Regions from separate parts of the Mesorhizobium sp. L103C119B0 genome, predicted to be linked through region 1. Evidence: predicted binding sites of a transcription regulator. Region 1 holds the regulator's gene; the other holds the start of a gene.
The links. Region 1 encodes HrcA, which represses chaperone genes, less so after heat shock. Its sites were predicted from a motif close to GTTAGCACTCNCNNNNNGNGAGTGCTAAC; they were not measured.
Positions count from the first base shown of each region.

Region 1 (10,679 bases):
GCCAAGCCGGCCCGGACCGGAGAGGCGCATGCCGAGAAACACCGCGGCAAGCGCCGCTTCAAGCACGACGCTTAGTTTGTCGATCGGTGCAACATCGTCATCCTAGGGCGAAGCAAGGAGCGAAGTGACGCGGCGCAGACCCTATGATCCATTCCGTGACCTCTGCCGAAGGATGCAGCGGCGCAGAATTCTGAACCGCTGCAGCGCCTTAACCTCGCGGCAAATCCCGGGTGAAGCCCGAGGATGGCGAACGCGGGCGTGGAACGCCCCAACCACATCAGTCAGCCCAGGTATCGCGTCACCCTCACCTCCAGCAATCGCACCAACTCCGGATCCATGAATCCGTAATCATCCGGGATGTCGAGGCAGATGACGCGGGCCTTCTTCAGGCTCTCCTTGAATTTCTTCTGCAGCTTGGTGCGGTGCGCCTTTTCCATCACGAAGACGATGTCGGCCCAGGCGACCAGCTCATGCGTCAGCGGCGTGTGGGCGTCGTGGTTGGTGCCGGCCGACGCGACCTCGATATCCCTACGTTTGGAGAACACCTGCTCGGCGGTCGGGCTGCGCAAGCGGTTCTGGCTGCAGACGAACAGCACGTTCTTCATCGCGATCTACCGCGCCAAATCCGCCACCACGGCATCGAGCACGATCATGCCGGCTGGCGTGGCGCGTAGCCTGGCATTGCCGATCGGCGCCACCAGCCCCTCATCCTGCAGCACGGTCAGCCGGGCGCTCGACAGGCCGCGCCCGGAAAACGCCTCGTAGCGGGAAAGGTCGATGCCTTCGGCCAACCTCAGCCCCATCAGCAGGAACTCGTCGGCCTCTTCGGAGCGCGTCAGGATCTCGCCGCCGGTGACGCCATGGCCCCTGGCCTCCACCAGATTGGCCCAGGTCTCCGGCATCCGCTCGGCGATCGTCACAACACGGTGGCCGTTCTCGATAAAGCGGCCATGCGCGCCCGGTCCGACGCCGACATATTCGCCATACCGCCAATAGGTCAGATTGTGCCGGCTCTCGGCGCCCGGCCTGGCGTGGTTGGAAATCTCATAGGCCGGCAGGCCATGCGCCGCGGTGACCTCCTGAGTCAGCGCATAGAGATCGGCGGCCCGGTCATTGTCGGGAACGGTAAACTTGTGCGCCGCATGCAGCGCATGGAACGGCGTGCCTTCCTCGATGGTCAGCTGGTAGAGCGACAGATGGTCGGCGGCATGGCCGATCGCCTGTTCGAGCTCCACCTGCCAGTCGTCCAGCGTCTGGCCGGGGCGGGCGTAGATCAGGTCGAAGGAAAGTCTTGGGAATATGTCCCGTGCCAGGCCAATTGCATGCAGCGCCTCGTCGACATTGTGCAGTCGGCCGAGAAAGCGCAGATCCTTGTCGTTCAACGCCTGCACGCCGAGCGAGACGCGGTTGACGCCGGCGGCGCGGTAGCCGCGAAAGCGCTCGGCCTCGACCGAGGATGGATTGGCCTCCAGCGTCACCTCGATGCCGTCGGGCACCGTCCAGTTCTTCGCCACGGCGTCCAGCACCGCCGCCACCGTCTGCGGCTGCATTAGCGACGGTGTGCCGCCGCCGAGAAAGATGCTGGTCACCTCGCGCGCCCCGGTCCGCTCGCGCATCGTCTTCAGCTCGGTCTCGAAGGCGCGGGCAAAGCGCTCCTGGTCGACCGGCTGGTGACGGACATGGCTGTTGAAGTCGCAATACGGGCATTTGGCCGCGCAGAACGGCCAATGGATGTAGACGCCGAAGCCCGGGCTGCGGTCCAGCGACATTAAGCTGAGCCTAACCTGGCGCGGGCGAATTTCTGGAAGGCGCGGGCGCGGTGCGACAGCGCCGTCGGCTGACCGGGCTTCCAGCCGTGTTTTTCCTCAGCGCTCATCTCGCCGAACGTCTTGTCGAAACCGTCGGGCAAAAACACCGGGTCGTAGCCGAAGCCGAGTTCGCCGCGCGGCGGCCACACCAGCGTTCCCTCAGCTTCGCCGCGATAATATTCAGCCTCGCCATTGGGGAAGGCCAGGCAGATGACGGCGACGAACCGCCCCTTGCGCTGCGCTGGCTCGGCGGCGCCGACCTCCTGCAAGGCCACTTCGGTGCGCTGCATGGCCATCCCGAAGTCGCGGCTGCCATCGGGAGCTTCGGCCCAATTGGCGGTGTAGACGCCGGGGGCGCCGTCGAGCGCGTCGACGCACAGGCCCGAATCGTCCGACAGCGCCGGCAGGCCGGTCGCCTTAGCCGCGGCGAAGGCCTTGATGTAGGCGTTTTCCTCGAAGGTGGTGCCGGTCTCCTCCGGTTCCGGCAGGCCGTAGTCCTTGGCCGACTTCGCCTCGAAGCCGAACGGACCCATCAAATCGGCGAATTCGCGCAGCTTGCCTTCATTGTGGCTGGCAACGACGATCTTCTTTCCATCGAGAGAATGCATCAAAGGCCCCAGATCCTTGGCTCGGCGAATTCGATCGAATTGCCCGAGGGGTCGCGTATGTAGATCGAGCGCCCGCCCTGCGGCCATTCGAATTCGCTTTCGATGGCGATGTTTTTCGCCTCAAGTTGCGCCTTCCACTGTGCGAGTTCATCCTCACTTGCGGCAAAGCAGAGATGGCCCTCGCCGACCGTGCCATGTGGCGGCACTTTCAGCCGCGCATCGGGCGCCGGCGGGATTTTGGTGGCTTCGGCGTTGAAGATGAGCAGCACGCCCGGGCCGCAGCGGAAGAAGAGATGGCGGCCGTCGACCTTGCCGAGGAGAGGGAGGCCGAGGACATCGGAGTAGAAGGTCTCGGCAGCGGCGAGATCCGTGACGTAAAGCGCTGACTCAAGAATAGCGGAGGGTTGCATCAGGCACCCCCCTCTGCCCTGCCGGGCATCTCCCCCGCAAGGGGGGAGATTGGCAGTTCCGCTGGCGGCGTCTCAACGTTGATGGTTGGCGAAAACGGTAGCGACCTCTGATCTCCCCCCTTGCGGGGGAGATGGCCGGCAGGCCAGAGGGGGGTGTGAAGGATCGCCGACGTCATCACGTTAAATTCAATCAGGCCACAGCCATCTGCTGCAAGCTCACCAGCCGCTGAATGCCCTTCTTGGCCAGGCCCATCAGCTCCGCGAACTGCCCTTCCGAGAACGGCTCGCCCTCGGCGGTGCCCTGGATCTCGACGATGCCGCCCTTGCCGGTCATGACGAAATTGGCGTCGGTGCCGGCAGATGAATCCTCAATGTAGTCGAGGTCGATGACCGGCTGGCCGTCATGGATGCCGCAGGAAATTGCCGCGACATGGTCCTTCAGCACCTTGGCAACACTGGCCATCTGCCGCGCTTCCATCCAGCGCAGGCAATCGTAGAGCGCCACCCAGCCGCCGGTGATCGAGGCCGTGCGGGTGCCGCCATCGGCCTGGATGACGTCGCAGTCGACGGTGACCTGCTGTTCGCCCAGTGCCTGCAGGTCGACAACGGCGCGCAAGGAGCGGCCGATCAGCCGCTGGATTTCCAGCGTGCGGCCGCCTTGCTTGCCGGCCGAGGCTTCACGGCGCATGCGCTCGCCGGTCGAACGCGGCAGCATGCCGTATTCCGCCGTCACCCAGCCCTTGCCGGAATTGCGCATCCAGCCTGGCACCTTTTCCTCCAGGCTTGCCGTGCACAACACATGCGTGTCGCCGAATTTCACCAGGCACGAGCCTTCGGCGTGTTTGGAGACGCCGCGCTCGAACGAGATGGCGCGCATTTCGTCGGCTTGGCGTTTGGAAGGGCGCATCGAGGCCTCTTTCTGTTCTTTTTACGGTTGCGTCGGCGGCTTGTAGACGCATGCAGCCCATGGCGCAAAGGAAAAGGCCGGGCGATCTGGCACAGACGCCGGGTTGCGCGAGGGTGATGGAAGTCTATATCCTTGGGCCGGAGGTTTTTGGCTCGAATGACCAAGGCAGTCACCGAACCCAGTCTGCTGGCGCCCGCGCTGCAATCGCTCGACATGCGTTCGCGCGACATTTTTAGGCGCATCGTCGAATCCTATTTGAAGGACGGTGAGCCTGTGGGATCGCGCAGCCTGTCGCGCATCCTGCCGTCGTCGCTGTCGCCGGCCACCATCCGCAACGTGATGAGCGACCTCGAACATCTCGGCCTGATCTATGCCCCGCACATCTCGGCCGGGCGCCTGCCGACCCAGACCGGCCTGCGCTTCTTCGTCGATGCCTTCATGGAGCTTGGCGATCTCTCCGACGAGGAACGCCGGGTCATCGAGGCGCAGGTGCGCGCCTCCGGCTCGGGCGCGACGCTGGAACACATGCTGACCGAGGCCAGCCAGATGCTGTCGGGCATGTCGCGCGGCGCCGGCCTGGTGCTCGCCACCAAGAACGAGGTGGCGCTGAAGCACATCGAGTTCATCCAGCTCGAGCCGACCAAGGCGCTGGCGGTGATGGTGTCGCAGAATGGCGATGTCGAGAACCGCGTCGTCGACCTGCCGGCCGGCATCACCGTCTCGCAGCTGCACGAGGCCTCCAACTTCCTCAACGCCCATATCAGGGGCCGCACGCTCGCCGAGGCGCGCATCGAGATCGCCCGTATCAAGGACGAGACCCGGGCAGCGCTGGACACGTTGTCGCAGGACCTGGTCGAGAAAGGCCTGGCGGTGTGGGCCGGCGCCGACAGCGGCCTGCCGGCGCGCCTTATCGTGCGCGGCCGCGCCAATTTACTCGAAAACGTCACCGCCCAGGCCGATATCGAATTGCTGCGCCACCTGTTCGAGGATCTGGAGACGCAGGACGGGCTGATCCAGCTGCTCGACCTCGCCGAGGACGGCCCCGGCGTGCGGATCTTCATCGGCTCGGAAAACAAGCTGTTCTCGCTCTCCGGCTCGTCGCTGGTCGTGGCGCCTTACCGCGACAAGGACGCCCGCGTCGTCGGCGCGCTCGGCGTCATCGGCCCGACCAGGCTGAATTATGCCCGCATCGTGCCGATGGTCGACTACACGGCCCAATTGATTACCCGGATGTTAAGATAATTCCGAAGCCGGGATCACCGTAAGGAGGGCGCAGAATGGCGCTTGAATCGTTCAAGGCCCAGATCAGCATGCTGCTCGAAGAAATGGTCAACCAGCCGGAGGACGAGCACGAAATCCAGGAGCAGCTGCGCGAAAAACTGCGCGAAATGCGCGCCATGGGATTGCCGCTGCCGGAAGATCTTGTCGCATTGGAAAAGCGTCTCGACGACGATCTGGACGTCGAAGAGGAAAGTTGAGCGGTTCTCTCGTCGAATCTGCGCGCGCACGCTTCTCTTTTGCGGCGGCCGCACAATATCTCCCTTGTCGTGACGCGCCGACCGGCGCGAGTTCGAGGAGAACAGCATGATCCGGATTGCCGGCTTCGCAGGCCTTGCCCTGCTTCTGGCCACCAGCGCCTTCGCCCAGCAGGCTGATCAACTGCTGCTGACCGGCAAGGACGCTTTCGGCGACTGGACGGCCGACAAGCCAGGTGTGCGCCGGCTGATTAGGCCGGATGATCTGAAAAGACCCAACATCACCGGATCCGCCTCCAACAGCGCCGGCCTCGGCGATCGGCCCGAGGGCGCGAAGCCCGTCCTGCCGCCTGGGTTTTCGGCCGAACTGGTTGCTTCCGGCATTTCCAATCCGCGGGTCGTGCGCGTGGCGCCGAACGGCGACCTGTTCGTCGCCGACAGTGACGCCAACCAGATCCGCGTCTATCGGCTGGCCAAGGGTAGCGCGAAGCCGGCCGAAGAGGGCATTTTTGCCGACAATCTCAACCAGCCCTATGGCATCGCCTTCTACCCGCCTGGCGACAAGCCGCAATGGGTCTACGTCGCCAACAACGACAGCGTGGTCCGCTACGCCTATCGCGACGGCGACCTTAAAGCCTCCGGCGAACCGGAGACGATTGTCTCCGACATCCCTACCGGCGGCCACTGGACCCGCGATATCGCCTTCTCGCCGGACGGGAAGACGCTGTATCTCTCGGTCGGCTCCGGATCGAACGTCGCGGAGGGCATGCAGAAGGCACCGAAGGGCGGCCTTGACGCCTGGGCAAAATCACAGCCACTCGGCGCCACCTGGGGTTCCGAGGATGGCCGTGCCGACGTGCTGGCCTTCGGCCCCGACGGCAAGAATGGCCGCATCCTCGCTACCGGCCTGCGCAATTGCTCGGGCATGACCGTGCAGCCGGCCACCGGCGCGCTGTGGTGTGTCGTCAACGAGCGCGACGGTCTCGGCGACGATGTGCCGTTCGAATATGCCACCTCAGTCAAGGACGGCGCCTTCTATGGCTGGCCCTGGTATTATATCGGCGCCAACGAGGACCCGCGTCACGAGGGCGCGCGCCCAGACCTCGCCGGCTCGGTCACCGTGCCCGACGTGCTGATGCAGGCGCATTCGGCGCCGCTCAACATCGCCTTCTATGACGGCGACAATTTTCCGGCCGAGTACAAGGGCGATGCTTTCGTCGCCCTGCACGGCTCCTGGAACCGGGGTGTGCGCACCGGCTACAAGGTGGTGAGGCTGAGATTCAGCCACGGCAAGCCGACCGGCGAGTACCAGGATTTCATAACCGGCTTCGTGCTTTCCGACGATGCCGTCTGGGGCCGGCCGGTCGGCGTCGCGGTGGCCAAGGACGGCGCGCTTATCGTCACCGAGGATGGCAACGGCACCATCTGGCGCATCACCCATGTCGATGGCCCATCCTGAGCCCGCGAACAGCGCAATCCGGCCCTAATGCACGTCCCGATGGATCACCTTGGGATAGGTATGGATCACCTCGGCCGATGAGACGCGGTCATCGAAACCGGTATCCCTGAGATTGAAGAGGCCGACCGAGCCGAAGGACTTCTTCGCCCCTTGCGCGAAGCGGCCGTCGCTGAAATCGTGTTCGTAAAGCGTCACCGTGACGTGGCCGGCATTGAGCTTCGGCACGTAAACACTGCTGATGGTGTCGTTGGCGACGCCAAGCTGGTTGACGTTGAAGCGATAGAGGTCCTGCACCATGCGCCGGGCCGCATTGCCATTGATCATCCAGTATTCGCGGCGCGATGCGCGGTTCGGGTCGATGAGTTTGAGCGGCGCCTTGCGGCCAAGCCCGAGCCAGTGCTCGAACACCATCACATTGGCGCCCCACGGATAGGGATAGTTGGACTTGTCGATGATGCGTGGCGGGCCATCCTCGGCAATCTCGACGGTATCGACATAGTCCAGCCATTGCAGCTGGAACGACGCTTCCACGTTGAGGTCGGTACTGCGCGGATCGGCAGCGATGATGCGCCAGTCGGAGACCGGCGGATATTTGGTGTCGAGGTCGATGTAGAATTCGCCTTTGGCGGTGTCGTCGGGGTCTATCTTTTGCGGTCCGTCACGCTCCATCGCCACCAGCCGCACCTTGAACCGGTTGTTGACGACCAGCGGATAGATCATCGGACGAATGGGGTGAGCGCCAAGGTTCCGGCTGTCGGTAAAATATCCAGTCTGCGGAACGACATCGCTATCGCCCTTGTCGAACAGGCCGAAAGCCTGACGCCCCTCGAACCACAGATACCATTCCAGCTCGTGGACGTGACCGCGTGCTTCGGAATAGTTGTTGGGCATCCACTTCATGAGCTGGATGTGAAGTCTTTTGGCTAACATGGGTGCTCCTGCCGTTCGGAGCCATGCGAGATAGCCGACCGCCTTCGGGGCGTAAGTGAACCATCTCTCGCTCTCAGACGAGGATGACCGGCTTTCATGTCCTGCTTGGCGCAATCGAATCCGTTTTGCCGTTGCAGGCTTTCATGGCACCAGAGTCGTTTCACGAGGTGCGACCGTCATGACCCTCACCGGCTTCCTTGCCTATAGTGCTGCGCTGGGCATCGCCGCCGCCATTCCCGGGCCCGGCGTCACCGCGCTTGTGGCGCGGGCGCTCGGATCCGGCTTCCGCTCATCGCTGGCGATGTCGTTCGGCCTGATGCTCGGCGACCTCATTTATCTCACCGCGGTGGTGCTCGGCCTTGCCTTTGTCGCGCAAAGCTTCGGCATGGTGTTTCTCGCCATCAAATGGCTGGGCGTCTCCTATCTCGCCTTCCTCGGCTGGCGTTTCTGGACGGCCGGGATCACGCCCGAGACTGTCGAGGCCAGGAAAGGCAAGGGCGGCCTGGTATCGAACTTCCTTGCCGGCCTCACCGTCACGCTGGGCAACCCGAAAACGATGATCTTCTACCTCGCCATCACGCCGACCATCGTCGACCTGAAGACCATCACGCTCGCCGACTACGGCATCCTGGTCGCGCTCACCGTCATTGTGCTCTTCGTGGTGCTGGTGCCATATCTTGCGCTGGCCGCCAAGGCGCGCTGGTTCCTGAAATCGCCACGCGCGCTGAAGGCGCTGAACCGCACCGCCGCCGGCTTCATGGTGGGCGCGGCCGCTGCCATTGCCGCACGTCAGTAGATCGGTTCAGGCCCATCCATTCCGCCGATCGGTCCATCCGGAAAATGCGGCTTGAGGAGACAAGCGTTTTCAGCAAGCGGCCCACTCGATATTTTCGGCCGGCAGCCTATCTTGCGCGGGCGAAAGCCCTATTCTGTCCGCCGACGCCAATTGCCTGATCTGATTTGGGAGCGAAACCAATGAACAAGCCTTCCGCGCGCGTGCCCGGCCGCGGCCGTGTCTACAACTCGATCACCGAGACGATCGGCGACACGCCGCTGGTGCGGCTCGACAAGTTCGCCAAGGAGAAGGGCGTCGTTGCCAACCTTCTTGCCAAGCTCGAATTCTTCAATCCGATCGCCTCGGTCAAGGACCGCATCGGCGTTTCCATGATCGAGGCGCTGGAAGCGTCGGGTCGGATCAAACCTGGCAAGACGACGCTGATCGAGCCGACCTCGGGGAATACCGGCATCGCGCTCGCCTTCGCCGCCGCCGCCAAGGGCTACAAGCTGATCCTGACCATGCCCGAAACCATGTCGGTGGAGCGCCGCAAGATGCTGGCGCTGCTCGGCGCCGAACTGGTGCTGACGGAAGGGCCGAAAGGCATGAAGGGCGCCATCGCCAAGGCCGACGAATTGGCCGCCACCCTGCCTGACGCCGTCATCCCGCAGCAGTTCGAAAACCCGGCCAACCCGGAGATCCACCGCCGCACCACCGCCGAGGAGATCTGGAACGACACCGATGGCGGGGTCGACATCTTCGTCGCCGGCATCGGTACCGGCGGCACGATCACCGGCGTCGGCCAGGTGCTGAAGCAACGCAAGCCCTCGGTGCATGTCGTCGCCGTCGAGCCGGAGGCCTCGCCGGTGCTGTCGGGCGGCCAGCCCGGCCCGCACAAGATCCAGGGCATCGGCGCCGGCTTTGCGCCCAAGATCCTCGACACCTCGATCTATGACGAGATCGTCAAGGTCTCCAACGAGGATTCGGTCGCCAACGCCCGCCTCGTCGCCCGCCTTGAAGGCGTGCCGGTCGGCATCTCGTCGGGCGCTGCCCTGCAGGCCGCCATCGCCGTCGGGTCGCGGCCGGAGAACAAGGGCAAGAACCTGGTGGTGATCATCCCGTCCTTCGCCGAGCGCTATCTGTCGACGATCCTGTTCGACGGGCTGGGGGCTTAACGTCTTAACTGGATAGGCGGCGATCCTTCGCACCCCCCTCTGCCCTGCCGGGCATCGGGGGGTGCTGTCCCTCCGACATCGGAAGTCTCATGGCTGGACCGCAGAAAACCCGGCCGTGGCGTCCGCCACCGGCTTGAGCGGGAGGCGGCTTCAGGGTCAAATCGCCCCGGCCTGCTTCGCGCGGGCAGGGGGAGAATCACATGTACAAGCTTTACACGCGCCCAGGCAGCGGCGGTTTTGTCGTCGAGGCCGCATTGGCGCTGGCAAACGCGCAATTCGACCAGATCGATGTGCCCAAGAAGGATCCGCCGGACCAGGCCTTCCTCGACATCAGCCCGTTGAACCAGGTTCCGGTGCTGACCTTGCCCAACGGTCAATCGATAACCGAATCGGCGGCGATCTGCATCCTGCTTGCCGAGCGCCATCCGGAGGCGGGTCTGGCACCGGCCGCCGGATCGCCGGATCGCGCCGGTTTCCTGCGCTGGATGGCGTTCATGTCATCGGTGCTCTACCCCGCCATCCTGCGCCTCTACTATGCCCATCGCTACACCACCGATGCCGACGGCAAGAAAGCCGTCAAGCAGGCAGCCATTGCCGAGATGGACCGCGGCTTCGCCATTGTCGATGCAGCCCTCGAGGGGCGCGGCTGGCTGGTCGGCGACGCGATGTCGCTGGCCGACATCTACCTCGTCATGCTGGTGGCCTGGCACCCCGATATGGACAAGGCGCGAGCCGACTGGCCGAACATCGAACGCTTATGGTCGGCGCTGCGCGCGCATCCGCTGATAAAACGGCTCAACACCACGCATGAGATGTGGCCGGCCTGAACGGACGCTTCAATTTCGCAGGATCGCCCGTTTCGCCTGCAGGAAGCGGCGCACGGCGGGGTCGCGTTCAAGGCCGATCGCCCGGTCATAGGCTTCGACCGCTTGCGCCGCATTGCCGAGCCTGGCCAGCAGGCCGGCGCGAGCGGCCCAATAGGGCTGATAGTCGTTGAGCCGCTTGTCGTCGCCCAGCACGTAGAGCGCCGCCAGTCCTGCCGCCGCCCCTTCGGCCTCGGCAATCGCCACGGCGCGGTTGATCGAAATCACCGGCGAGCCTGATATCGCCGACAGCGCATCGTAGAAGTTAC
Region 1 is NZ_AYXE01000013.1:825-11,503, reverse strand. Features, by position in the region: partial or broken gene X728_RS1000000171695 (transporter) at 1-93, opposite strand, end outside; gene X728_RS146195 (low molecular weight protein tyrosine phosphatase family protein) at 282-605, opposite strand; gene hemW (radical SAM family heme chaperone HemW) at 612-1,769, opposite strand; gene rdgB (RdgB/HAM1 family non-canonical purine NTP pyrophosphatase) at 1,769-2,416, opposite strand; gene X728_RS146210 (VOC family protein) at 2,416-2,826, opposite strand; gene rph (ribonuclease PH) at 3,017-3,733, opposite strand; gene hrcA (heat-inducible transcriptional repressor HrcA) at 3,890-4,975, shown strand; gene X728_RS146225 (hypothetical protein) at 5,011-5,211, shown strand; gene X728_RS146230 (sorbosone dehydrogenase family protein) at 5,318-6,667, shown strand; gene X728_RS146235 (hypothetical protein) at 6,692-7,597, opposite strand; gene X728_RS146240 (LysE family translocator) at 7,776-8,393, shown strand; gene cysK (cysteine synthase A) at 8,573-9,547, shown strand; gene X728_RS146250 (glutathione S-transferase family protein) at 9,748-10,374, shown strand; partial or broken gene X728_RS146255 (DUF6596 domain-containing protein) at 10,384-10,679, opposite strand, start outside.

Region 2 (12,609 bases), on a different contig from region 1:
ATGGTCGCCGATTCCCAGAACTGGCCGGCCTTGAAGCCGATTTCGTAGAGCGAGGAATCGATCCACGCGTCCACCGCCAGCAGTGCGGCGGCGATCGGACCTCTTCGTCTTGGACGTCGTTCTAAAGGACTGGCCATTCCCGAAACTCACCCCACCCACCTGAGAACCGCAAGCGGGCAATTTCAGGGCGGGCATACCCGGCGAAGACTATTCTTCCATTTCAGCCCGGCTCACAAGGGCAGCCAGGCCACACCGCACGGTTTGTTGAGCGCCGCCCGGATCGTGACGCTGGAGGTCGACGCCGTCGATGCCGACGCCAGTGGCTTCGAGCCAGTCTGGCACAAGGGCCGGCGCGTCGGCTTCGTCGCCTCAGCCGGCTATGGCTACACAATAGGCAAAAGCGTCGCGCTGACGTTGCTGGGCGACGAATTCGCCGGGGAGGGGACCGCGCTTTGGGTGCACATTGTCGGCGTCGAGCGGCCGGCGCGAATTATTCCGGCCTCGCCATACGACCCCGAGGGCAGGCGATGCGGCAATGAGGAGTTTTGGCCATGGTCGATGACATTATAAGGGAGACCAGGCGCGAGCGCCGGCGCGGGCACACCGGTGAGGCCGGCAGCGGGTCAAGCCGCCACCCGAACTATCGCTCGCTCAAGAACCCGTTCCTGCCGCAGCCGGTGTTTTCGGACGACCAGGTCGCGGCCATCCACGACACGGCGTTGCGCGTGCTGGAAGAGCTCGGCATCAAGGTGCTGCTGCCGGAGGCACGGGCGATCTACGCCAAAGCCGGTGCGCTGGTCGACGAGGACAGCCAGATGGTGCGCATCGGCCGCGATATTGTCACTGCGGCACTGGCCTCGGCGCCGAAATCCATCCGGGCGCTGGCGGGCAACCGTAGCCGCGATCTCATGCTGGAGCTCGGCTCGATGACGTTCCTGGCCGGAGCCGGGGCGCCCAACGTCACCGATCTCGAACGCGGACGGCGTCCGGGCACGCTCGCCGCTTTCGAAGAACTGACCAAGCTTGTTCAGAATTTCGACGTGCTGCATATGCTCGGCCCCTGGATCGAGCCGCAGGATGTCGACAACCATTTGCGCCACTATGCCGTCAACCGTGCGCAGCTGACCCTGTCGGACAAGTTCCCCTTCGTCTTCGCCCGCGGCACGCCGCAGGTCGAGGATGGGTTCGAGATGATCAGGCTGGCGCGCGGGCTCTCGCAGGACGAGTTCCTGGCCGGCGTCCATTGCTACACCGTGATCAACACCAATTCGCCGCGCCAGCTCGATATCCCGATGGCGCAAGGCATCATCGACTTCGCCAGCGCCGGCCAGGTCTCTGTCATCACGCCCTTCTGCCTGGCCGGCGCCATGGCGCCGATCACCGTCGCCGGCGCATTGACGCTGCAGCATGCCGAGGCGCTGGCTGGTCTCGCGCTGGCGCAGATGGTGCGGCCGGGCGCACCGGTGGTCTACGGATCCTTCTCCTCCAATGTCGACATGAAGTCCGGCGCACCGGCCTTCGGCACGCCCGAGCACGTCAAGGCGACGCTGGGCGCCGGCCAGCTGGCGCGCTTCACCGGCCTGCCTTGGCGGTCCGGCGGCGGCAGTGCGGCCAACATTTCCGATGTGCAGGCGGCGCACGAGACGCAGTTCGCGCTGTGGGGCTCGGTGCTTGCCGGCGCCACCGTCTGCATCCATGCCGCGGGCTGGCTGGAGGGTGGCCTCAGCGTCTCCTACGAGAAGCTGATCACCGATATCGAGGCATTGCAGACGGTTGCCGAACTCTGCGCTACGACCCCCGGCGACGAGGATTCGATCGGCTTCGAGGCGATCGCTGAAGTCCAGCCGGGCGGGCATTTCTTCTCCGCCGGCCACACCATGACGCGCTACCGCACCGCCTTCTACGAGCCGCTGGTCGCCGATTGGTCGAATTTCGGCAGCTGGACGCAGTCCGGTTCGAAGTCGGCCACCGAGCGCGCCACCGGCATCTGGAAGCGGACGCTGGCCGACTTCCAGCCGCCGGCGTCGGCCGTTGCCACATCCGATGTGCTCGACGAGTTCATTGCCCGCCGCACCGAAGAGGGCGGAGCGTTGCCGGTGTCGTGAGGTTGGCAGCCGTCACGTCGGCCGCTTGTCGCCGGTCTTCGACGGCTCGCGGCGAATCGGCCCGGCATCGGCCTGCCTGTGCTTGTCGGCGGCAATCCGGCGGATGCGATCGAAGCGGCTCTCCTCCGCCGGCTTGGTCGCGGATACAGCGTTTGGCTTCGGGGCGAATGTGATCATCTGTCGATCTCCCTGTCGTTGATGACAGTCTTGACTGACTGACGGAAATTCCTGGCTCGCCGGGGAAATGTCCCCGGCAGCCTGTTCTGATTTATGCCCGCCCAGATTCCAGCGGGCAATTTTCGGGCGATGGTCAGTAGCCGCCCATGCCGCCACCGCCGCCCGCAGGCGCCGCATCCTTGGCCGGAACGTCGGTGATCATCGCTTCGGCGGTGATCAGAAGGGCGGCGATCGAGCCGGCGTCCTGCAACGCGGTGCGCACCACTTTCGCCGGGTCGACGATGCCGGCCTTGATCATGTCGACATAGACCTCGTTCTGGGCGTCAAAGCCCTGATTCTGGTCCTTGCTGTCGGACAGCTTGCCGACGACGATCGAGCCTTCGACGCCGGAATTCTCGGCGATCTGGCGGATCGGCGCTTCAAGCGCCCTGAGCACGATCGAAATGCCGGCGGTCACATCGTCATTGGCGCCGGTCAGGCCGGCCAGAGCCGATCTTGCGCGCAGAAGCGCCACGCCACCGCCGGGCACGATGCCTTCTTCCACCGCCGCGCGCGTCGCATTCAGCGCGTCGTCGATGCGGTCCTTCTTTTCCTTCACTTCAGACTCGGTGACGCCGCCGACGCGGATCACGGCGACGCCGCCGGCGAGCTTGGCCAGCCGCTCCTGCAACTTCTCCTTATCGTAGTCGGACGTGGTCTCCTCGATCTGGCCCTTGATCTGCGCGATGCGCGCCTGGATGGTCGCCTTGGTGCCGGCGCCGTCGATGATCGTGGTGGTGTCCTTCTCGATCAGTACGCGCTTGGCGCGGCCAAGCATCTCGATGGTGACGTTTTCGAGCTTGATGCCGAGATCCTCGGAAATCATCTGGCCCGATGTCAGCACGGCGATGTCTTCCAGCATCGCCTTGCGGCGATCGCCGAAGCCCGGCGCCTTGACGGCCGCGACCTTGAGGCCGCCGCGCAGCTTGTTGACGACCAGCGTCGCCAGTGCTTCGCCTTCGACGTCTTCCGAGATGATCAGCAGCGGCCTGCCGCTCTGCACCACCGCCTCGAGGATCGGCAGCATCGCCTGCAGATTGCCGAGCTTCTTCTCGTGGATGAGCACGTAAGGCTCTTCCAGCTCGACGCGCATCTTGTCGGCATTGGTGACGAAATAGGGGCTGAGATAGCCGCGGTCGAACTGCATGCCTTCGACGACGTCGAGTTCGGTGTCGGCGGTCTTGGCCTCCTCGACGGTGATGACGCCGTCATTGCCGACCTTGTCCATCGCCTTGGCGATCATGGCGCCGACGCTGGCATCGCCATTGGCGGCGATGGTGCCGACCTGCGCGATCTCGGCCGACGACTTGACCTTCTTGGCCTTCGCCTTGATGTCCTTGACCACGGCGGCGACAGCCTGGTCGATGCCACGCTTGAGGTCCATCGGGTTCATGCCGGCGGCAACCAGCTTGGCGCCTTCGCGCAGGATCGATGCGGCCAGCACCGTGGCGGTGGTGGTGCCGTCACCGGCGAGGTCGTTGGTCTTCGAAGCCACTTCGCGCACCATCTGCGCGCCCATGTTCTCGAACTTGTCGGCAAGCTCGATTTCCTTGGCCACCGTCACACCGTCCTTGGTGATGCGCGGCGCGCCATAGGCCTTGTCGATGATGACGTTGCGGCCCTTGGGGCCGAGCGTGACCTTCACCGCATTGGTGAGGATCTCGACGCCGCGCAGCATGCGGTCGCGCGCGTCGGTGGCGAATTTGATTTCCTTGGCAGACATTTTTTTCAATCCCGTTGGTGTGGTGAAGCAAGCGGCTCGCCGGAGCCTGGCAAAGCCAGGCCGGTCAGGCGGCCTTCTTGGCTTTGACGCTTTTCTCGGTGACGACCGTCCCGCTCTTGCCGATAGCGGCCGTCTCGCTCTTGTCGATGACGCCCATAATGTCGGCTTCCTTCATGATCAGCAGGTCCTCGCCGTCGATCTTGACCTCGGTGCCCGACCATTTGCCGAACAGGATGAAGTCGCCGGCCTTGACGTCGAGCGGGACAAGCGCGCCGTTTTCGTCGCGTGCGCCCGGCCCAACGGCGATGACTTCGCCTTCCTGCGGCTTTTCCTTGGCATTGTCGGGAATGATGATGCCGCCCTTGGATTTGACATCGCCTTCGGCGCGCCGGATGACGACGCGGTCGTGGAGTGGCCGAAACTTCATGAGAACTTCTTTCTGGGGCCGGCATAGGCGACCGCGCCGTTCTTATAGGCGTGTTGGCACTCGATAGATAGGAGTGCCAAAAATTATTCGTGGCCAAAATTAAATATTAAAAAGTATTATGATGTCTGCAGGGTTCGAAACGTCGCGAGGCGCCTAGATATTTCGAAAAATTGAATTTCGAGGCCAAAGCGACTATTTATATCGTAAGTTCGATTTCACAATTTCAGGCACGAGGAGAGATTTAGGCGATGGCCGAAGGCAATCAGAGCATCATGGAAAAAGCTGAAGCCCGCTTCATGGACAAGCAGAAGAAGACGGCCGAGCGCAACAAGGCAACCTCCGACTACATGTCCGAAGCGAGGGCCAGGGAGATCAAGACGGCAAGGCTCAGGGAATTGCGCCTGGCCAAGGAAGAGGCCGACCGCGTCGCGGAAGCCTTGAACCCCACACCGAAGAAGAAGCGGGCGACAGTGGCGACAGTCAAGAAAGCCGCCGCCGCGCCGAAGGGGGGCACGTCATGAGCCTGACATTCCCCAATCCAAGTCGCTTCTATGACGAGGCCGGCAAGCGCATCCGCTTTGTCGGCCATGACGGCATGTTCCAGATTTCCTTCTCCGTCGCAGCCGATGCCCTCTCGAAGGTGCCATCAGGGACGGCGACCGCGGAAGCCACCTATCTGGCGGCCTTCGACACCGCGTCCAGCTCCATCCATGACATTGCCAGCAAGGCCTACGCCCGCACCCGCAAGAGCATATATGTGCTCACAGCCGCGGATTTCGGCTAGCGCGCGTTCGTCTTGCATCAGGGCGGCTGAGATCAGCGTGCGTCAGGACTTGCGGTCGGCTTTTGCCCGCCGCTTGACGTCCCGGCTGTTCAGGCGGTCGGCCATCGCTTCCGCATCCCGCAAATTCATGGCCACCATTACCTGTTGCTTAAGCTCGACAGGCTGGCCGGTGAAGATGTCGAAGATAGTCCAGCTCTCGGGCTCGTCCATGCGCAACGCGTAGCGGTTTGCCATATCGGCATCAGGCCCTTGACATGAAAAATGCCGCCGCCATGATCAGGATTGTCCAGGCCACCACCGACAGCTTCAAGGCCAGGCCGCCATGCATTGAAAGTATCTCGCGCATGCGCAGGGCCACGGTGCTCTTCGACAGGGCGGGTGCTGCCGCAATCGCGACCGGGGGCTTGACGCCGAGCTTTCCAAAAGCCGGCAGCAGCGGTGGCGTTCGCATGAAATGACCTCGAATTGCCGGAGAAAACAGGGCTCCTCATAACACCCTTCTTGAAACTCCCCGCATGCCAAATAGAACCCGGTCCGTGAAAGGGCCATGCCGCCCGATTCGCCGCCTTCCATCAGGCGGATCGTCATCTGGCGAAATCCGTGCAACGCGGTTAGGTTGCGCGCGAAACTGAGGTTGTTCAAAGCGTGACAGGCGAACGGAGACGACGATGACGGCGCCCGGCGATTTGCTGCAAGCCTTGTTCATGAGATTGAAGAGCGATGCCTCGCTGACGGCGCTGCTCGGCGGCGCCGGGTTGCGCGAGCAGGCGGCCGACAGTGCCGCCTTCCCTTATGTGACCTATGGCAGGACCAGCGCATTCGATCTGGACACCGGCGCCGACAATGATGACGACCAGCTCATCACGCTGCATGTCTGGTCGAAGGCGCAAGGCGAGGCCGAGACGCGTCTGATCATGGACAGCATCCGGGCGCGCCTTGACGGCGCCGCTTTCGCCACCGGCTCGCGCGACCAGACCCGCCTGTCCCTGGAGTTCGCCGAGGCCCGCTACGACGAGGACCTGGCGCTCTACCACGGGGTGCTGCGGATACGCGCTCTCACCGAGCAAAGTGATTGAAGCAACCTAGATTTGCGCCTGAATCTCGGCCTTGTCGATGACTGACCACACCTCGCGGATGCGACCCTCTCCGAATTCGTAGAAAACATTCTCAGCGAACGACACGCGCTTGCCGTTCACCGGCAGGCCGAACAGCACGCCCTTGGGATGACAGTCGAAATGCAGGCGCGCCGCCACGCGCGGCGGCTGGCAGACCAGCAGTTCGATGTTGAAGCGGAGGTCGGGAATCGCCTCGAAATCGCCTTCGAGCATACGGCGATAACCCGACAGGCCGAGCATTTCGCCATTGTGCTGCACCTCGTCGCCGACAAAGTCTCCAAGTTTCGCCCAGTCCTGGGCATTCAGGCAAGCGATATAGCCCCGGTAAAGGTCGGCAAGGTCTTTATCCGTCATGGCGCCCTCCGATGATTTGGCGTTTCCCGCGCTATTTAGGGCGGCCTTCAGAATGGTCTCGCCTTGACCTGTTCCCAATCTGGCTGCGAATTGAGAACCTGCGCGCAAAAACCATAGCCGCGCAGCCGGTTTTCCGGTTATGAATCCATTGCCCGGTCTGAGGGACTGGGCGGTAGGATCGCATTCATTCGTTGCGCGCGCAGGGGGTATTGCGGGGATGGATTTTCACCCGTTCACCGTTCATTTCACGTTCAGCACAGTTGCGTTACAACGCCGACCATGAAAACGCTTCGCTCTCATGTCAGAACCGCGATACTGGCGCTCACAGCGGCCGGCCTGTTGGCGTCGCAAGCGACGCCGGCAGCCGCGGCGGATTGCTACGCGATCGGCCAGCAGGTTGCCGAGCAGAATGGCGGCACGCTGGCCAAGGCTTCGCAGACGACGCGTGGCGGCCAGGAGGTCTGCGTCATCGTCGTGCTTGTGCCGGGCAAGGACGGCCAGCGTCCGCGCCGTTCCGAGATCGTCGTCCCGGCGAACTGATCCAATCTTCCCTCTTGCAGGGCTCGTTTCCCAGACCACCGGAATCGGCCTATAGCTGACACATCAACAGGCCTGACCGATCATGCGCGTACTCGTCGTAGAAGATGACAAGGATCTCAACCGGCAGCTGGCCGACGCGCTGGTCGATGCCGGCTATGTCGTCGACCGCTCCTATGACGGCGAGGAGGGGCATTTCCTCGGCGACACGGAGCCCTACGATGCCGTCGTGCTCGACATCGGCCTGCCGCAGATGGACGGCATCAGCGTCGTCGAGCGCTGGCGCCGCAACGGCCGCAAGATGCCGGTGCTGATCCTGACAGCGCGCGACCGCTGGAGCGACAAGGTGTCGGGCATCGATGCCGGCGCCGACGACTATGTCACCAAGCCGTTCCACATCGAGGAGGTGCTGGCCAGGGTGAGGGCGCTGATCCGCCGCGCCGCCGGCCATGCCTCGTCCGAGCTCACTTGCGGGCCGCTGCGCCTCGACACCAAGGCCTCCAAGGCCGATGTCAACGGCGTGCCGCTGAAGCTGACCTCGCATGAGTTCCGCCTGCTGGCCTATCTGATGCACCATATGGGCGAGGTGGTGTCGCGCACCGAGCTGGTCGAGCATCTTTACGACCAGGATTTCGACCGCGATTCCAACACCATCGAGGTCTTTGTCGGCCGGCTGCGCAAGAAGATGGGCATCGACATGATCGAAACCGTGCGCGGCATGGGCTATCGCATGCGTGAGCCGGAGGCGTAAGGCGGAACCGCTCCCCATACCAGCAAGGAAGCCTTTTTCGGCGCGGCTCTGGCCGCGCTCGCTGGCCTTCCGCGTCATCGGCTTTTCCACGATCTGGGCGATCCTCACCCTGATCGTCATCTTCACTCTGATCACCACGCTCTACCGCCAGGCCAGCGAGCGCGGCTTCGACAGCCTGCTGTCGGCGCATCTGTTCAATCTGATCGGCTCGGTCGGCGTTTCCGAATCCGGCCAGCTCACCGGTGCTCCCGACCTTGGCGACCTGCGCTTCTCGGAGCCGAATTCGGGCTGGTACTGGTCGGTGGAGCCGGCTTCCGAAGGTGTGCACGGCAACCTTCATTCGTCCTCGATGACCACGACGATCCCGTCGCCGACCGTCGCCGAGGTGCCGTTCAATTCGAGCTTCCAGCGCAGCTACTCCACCGACGGTATCGGCGACGAGCAGCTCGAAGTGTTCGAGAGCGAATTCGTGCTCGATGCCAAGAACCGCGCCGCGCGCTTCCGCGTGATGGGCAACAAGACCGAGCTCGAACAGGAGATCGCCACCTTCCAGGGCCGATTGCTGACCTATCTCAGCCTGTTCGGCGTCGGCATGATCGCCATCAATGCGATTGCTATCCTGCTCGGCCTCCAGCCCTTGCGCCGGGTTCGCAACGCGCTTGCCCAGGTGCGCGAAGGCACGGCGCAGCGGCTCGATGGCCGGTTTCCCGCCGAGATCGAGCCGCTCGCCAACGAGACCAATGCGCTGATCGAAAACAACAAGCGCATCGTCGAGCGCTCGCGTACGCAGGTCGGCAACCTTGCCCATTCGCTGAAGACGCCGCTCGCCGTGCTGATCAATGAGGGCCGGGCTCTCGGCGGCGCCAAGGGCCAGCTCATCGCCGACCAGGCGGCGTCGATGCAGAAACAGGTCGACCACTACCTGCAGCGGGCACGGGTCGCGGCGCAGCGCGACAGCGTCGTCTACCGCACGCCGGTGACGCCGCTGGTGCAGCGCATGGTGCGCGTGCTGCAAAAACTCAAGCCTGATGTCAGCCTGTCGCTTGTGTTGCCGGCGGCCGACATCGTCTTCGCCGGCGAGCGCGAGGATCTGGAGGAACTGCTCGGCAACCTTCTCGACAATGCGATGAAATGGGCGAAGAGCACTGTTGCCGTATCCGTCACGCCGGCCGCAGCCGGCCTGTTCGAGCTATCGATCGAGGATGACGGTCCCGGCATCCCCGAGGACAAGGCCCGCGATGTCTTGAAACGCGGCCGGCGCCTCGACGAGACAAAGCCGGGAACCGGGCTCGGACTTGCCATCGTTGCCGACCTCGTCAACGAGTATGGCGGGGCGCTGGCGCTGGAACGCTCCACGATGGGCGGGCTGAAGGCGGTTGTGCGCTTGCGGAGCTTGCAATGATGTACTGCCCAGGGCCAATCGACACGGCCGAATGCCTGTGTTATGGCGGCCCCTCGATTGCGCAAAAGCCGTTAAGAACGGCCAAATTTCCGACAAATATCAATAGTATGACGTCCTGACGCCCCCGATGACGCGGCCCCCAGCGCATCCCGTTCAAGAAAACCGGTTGTTGGCATGAAGATTCGCGTTGCGCTCGTTTCCGCACTGCTCGCTCTTTCCGGCTGCGGAACGCTGGGCAAGGGCAGTGGCCCGGATATCTCCATCACCAACCCGCCCGCGTCGCCTCCTTCAGGGGCCAAAGTCGCGACGACGATCATCTCGGCCATGGCCGGCGGGCTCGTCGGCGGATCGATCGGCAGCGGCCTGAACAGCACCGAGAAGCGCAAGGCGCTCGAGGCGGAATACAAGGCGCTCGAATATACGGCGAGCGGCCAGAAGGTGACGTGGAAGAGCGACAGTTCGGCTCATTCCGGCGAAGTCGTCGCGGCCCAGCCCTACCGCGTCGGCTCGCAGGATTGCCGCCAGTACACCCATACGGTGTTTACCGGCACGGCCGGCCAGACCGCGCGGGGCACCGCATGCCGCAACGCCGACGGCAGCTGGACGCCGCTGACCTGAACATTGGGCCGGGGCCGGAATCCCGTCAAAGCGTCGCAGCACCCTCATGTTGTGAGAGCAGGGCTCTCGCTCTATTGGAAGAACCATGCTGTTCTGGGTCATAGCCGCACTCCTCACGCTGGGCGCAAGCCTGGCGGTGCTGCTGCCGCTGACCAGCGGCGGCAAGGGCGCTCCGACCAGCAGCGACCATGATCTCGAAGTCTATCGCGACCAATTGGCCGAGCTTGAGCGTGACGCCGCGCGCGGCCTGATTCAGCCGGCCGAAGCCGAGGAGGCGCGCACTGAGATCGCCCGCCGCATCCTTCGCCTGGGAGATGTTGGTCAAGCCAATGTCGGTCAAGCCGATGCACCTGGCGCGCGGCAGCCGTCGAGGGCGGCCAGGTTGATGGCAACATCAGCGGTGCTGGTGGTCCCGCTGCTCAGCTGGGGCCTGTACAGCCAGCTCGGCTCGCCGGATCTGCCGTCGCAGCCGCTCGCCGAACGGCTGGCCAAGAATCCGGCCGATAGTTCGGTCGACGAGTTGGTGGCGCGCGCCGAGGCCCATCTTGCCGCCAACCCTGGCGATGGACGCGGCTGGGACGTGCTCGCCCCGATCTATCTGCGCCTGCAGCGCTTTCCCGATGCCGTGACCGCCTATCGCAATGCCATCCGCCTCGATGGCGACACGGCCGCCCGCGAGGCCGGCCTCGGCGAAGCGATTGCCAATGCGGCCGGCGGCATCGTTTCGGCCGATGCGCAATCCGCTTTCGAACAGGCGCTAAAACTCGACCCGGCAAACGCGAAAGCCTCGTTCTATTTGGCGATGGCGCTGGCCCAGGAAGGCCGCATACCCGAGGCAACCGCGGCGTGGCAGAAAATGCTCGATTCCCTGCCGCAGGATTCACCATGGCGCGGAGCTGTCCAACAGGCGTTAGCCGAGGCTGCCAACCGCAGCGTCGCCTCAGGAGAGCCGGCGAAAGGCCCCGATGCCGCGGCCGTCGACGCCGCCTCGTCGATGGCGCCGCAGGACAGGCAGGCCATGATCGAAACCATGGTCGCCGGCCTCGACGAAAAATTGCGGCAAAAACCGCGCGACACGGAAGGATGGATGCGGCTCATTCGTTCCTATGTTGTGCTGGGCAAGGCCGACCAGGCGCGCGACGCGCTGCATCGCGGTATCGCCGTGTTTGGCGCCGACAGTGAGGAAGCGAAGAAATTCACCGCCTTTGCCGCCTCGCTCGGCCTGACGGCGACGGAGTAGGACATGACGCGCAAGCAGAAGCGATTGTCGGTGATTGTGGGAGGTCTTGCCTTCCTCGGCGCCGCCACCGGGCTGACCTTCTATGCGTTGGGCCAGAAGGCCTCCTATTTCTATATGCCCGCCGATCTGACCACCGCCAGCTTGCAGCCGGGACAGCGCATCAGGCTCGGCGGCCTCGTCGAAAAGGGCACAGTCGTGCGCGGGCAGGGCGCGACGGTTGCGTTCTCGGTCACCGACGCGCACAAATCGGTCAAGGTCAGCTATACCGGCATCCTGCCCGATCTGTTCCGCGAGGAGCAGGGCGTCATCACCGAAGGCAGCTTTGGCGCCGACGGCGTTTTCGTCGCCGACAGCGTGCTGGCCAAGCATGACGAGCGCTACATGCCCAAGGAAGTCGCTGACGGGCTGAAGGCCAAGGGCGTGTGGCAAGAGAGCAAGAGCCAGTAATGGTTGAGACCGGACACTTCGCGCTCGTCCTCGCCTTTGTGCTGTCGCTGGTGCAGACGCTGGTGCCGCTGATCGGCGCCCGTACCGGCAACCAGAGGCTGATGGCTGTCGGCGGTCCCGTCACGGTCACAGGCTTCGCGCTCACGGCGCTATCGTTCGCAGCACTCGCCGGCGCCTATGCAAGTTCCGATTTCTCGGTGGCGAGCGTGTGGGAAAACTCGCATTCGCTGCAGCCGCTGATCTACAAGATCACCGGAACCTGGGGCAATCACGAAGGCTCGATGCTGCTCTGGGTGCTGATCCTGACCTTCTTCGGTGCGCTGGTCGCTGTCTTCGGCTCCAACCTTCCGGCGACGCTGCGCGCCAATGTGCTGGCCGTGCAGGGGGCTATCGGCGCCACCTTCTTCCTGTTCATCCTGACGACATCCAATCCGTTCACCCGGCTCAATCCGGCACCGATCGAGGGCCGCGATCTCAACCCGGTCCTGCAGGATCTCGGCCTCGCCATCCATCCGCCGCTGCTCTATCTCGGCTATGTCGGGTTTTCTATCTGCTTTTCCTTCTCGGTCGCCGCCCTCATCGAAGGCCGCATCGATGCCTCCTGGGCGCGCTGGGTGCGGCCGTGGACGCTGGTCGCCTGGATGTTCCTCACCGGCGGCATCGCGATGGGCTCCTACTGGGCCTATTACGAGCTCGGCTGGGGCGGCTTCTGGTTCTGGGATCCGGTCGAAAACGCCTCCTTTATGCCGTGGCTGGCCGGCACGGCTCTTCTGCATTCGGCGATCGTCATGGAGAAGCGTTCGGCGCTCAAGATCTGGACGCTGCTGCTTGCCATCCTCACCTTCTCGCTGTCGCTGCTCGGCACCTTCCTGGTGCGCTCCGGCGTGCTG
Region 2 is NZ_AYXE01000014.1:169,198-181,806, forward strand. Features, by position in the region: gene X728_RS144630 (penicillin-binding protein 1A) at 1-137, opposite strand, end outside; gene X728_RS1000000171775 (glycine cleavage T C-terminal barrel domain-containing protein) at 265-570, shown strand; gene X728_RS144625 (trimethylamine methyltransferase family protein) at 552-2,105, shown strand; gene X728_RS1000000171095 (hypothetical protein) at 2,118-2,282, opposite strand; gene groL (chaperonin GroEL) at 2,416-4,044, opposite strand; gene X728_RS144615 (co-chaperone GroES) at 4,109-4,471, opposite strand; gene X728_RS144610 (hypothetical protein) at 4,720-4,992, shown strand; gene X728_RS144605 (DUF1488 domain-containing protein) at 4,989-5,255, shown strand; gene X728_RS144600 (hypothetical protein) at 5,298-5,489, opposite strand; gene X728_RS144595 (hypothetical protein) at 5,497-5,706, opposite strand; gene X728_RS144590 (DUF3168 domain-containing protein) at 5,924-6,331, shown strand; gene X728_RS144585 (ester cyclase) at 6,338-6,724, opposite strand; gene X728_RS144580 (hypothetical protein) at 7,004-7,264, shown strand; gene X728_RS144575 (response regulator transcription factor) at 7,347-8,012, shown strand; gene X728_RS144570 (ATP-binding protein) at 7,996-9,414, shown strand; gene X728_RS144565 (hypothetical protein) at 9,589-10,032, shown strand; gene ccmI (c-type cytochrome biogenesis protein CcmI) at 10,118-11,272, shown strand; gene ccmE (cytochrome c maturation protein CcmE) at 11,276-11,719, shown strand; gene X728_RS144550 (heme lyase CcmF/NrfE family subunit) at 11,719-12,609, shown strand, end outside.
Region 2: the regulator HrcA is predicted to act here: its motif matches at 4,524-4,552, upstream of X728_RS144615 (co-chaperone GroES).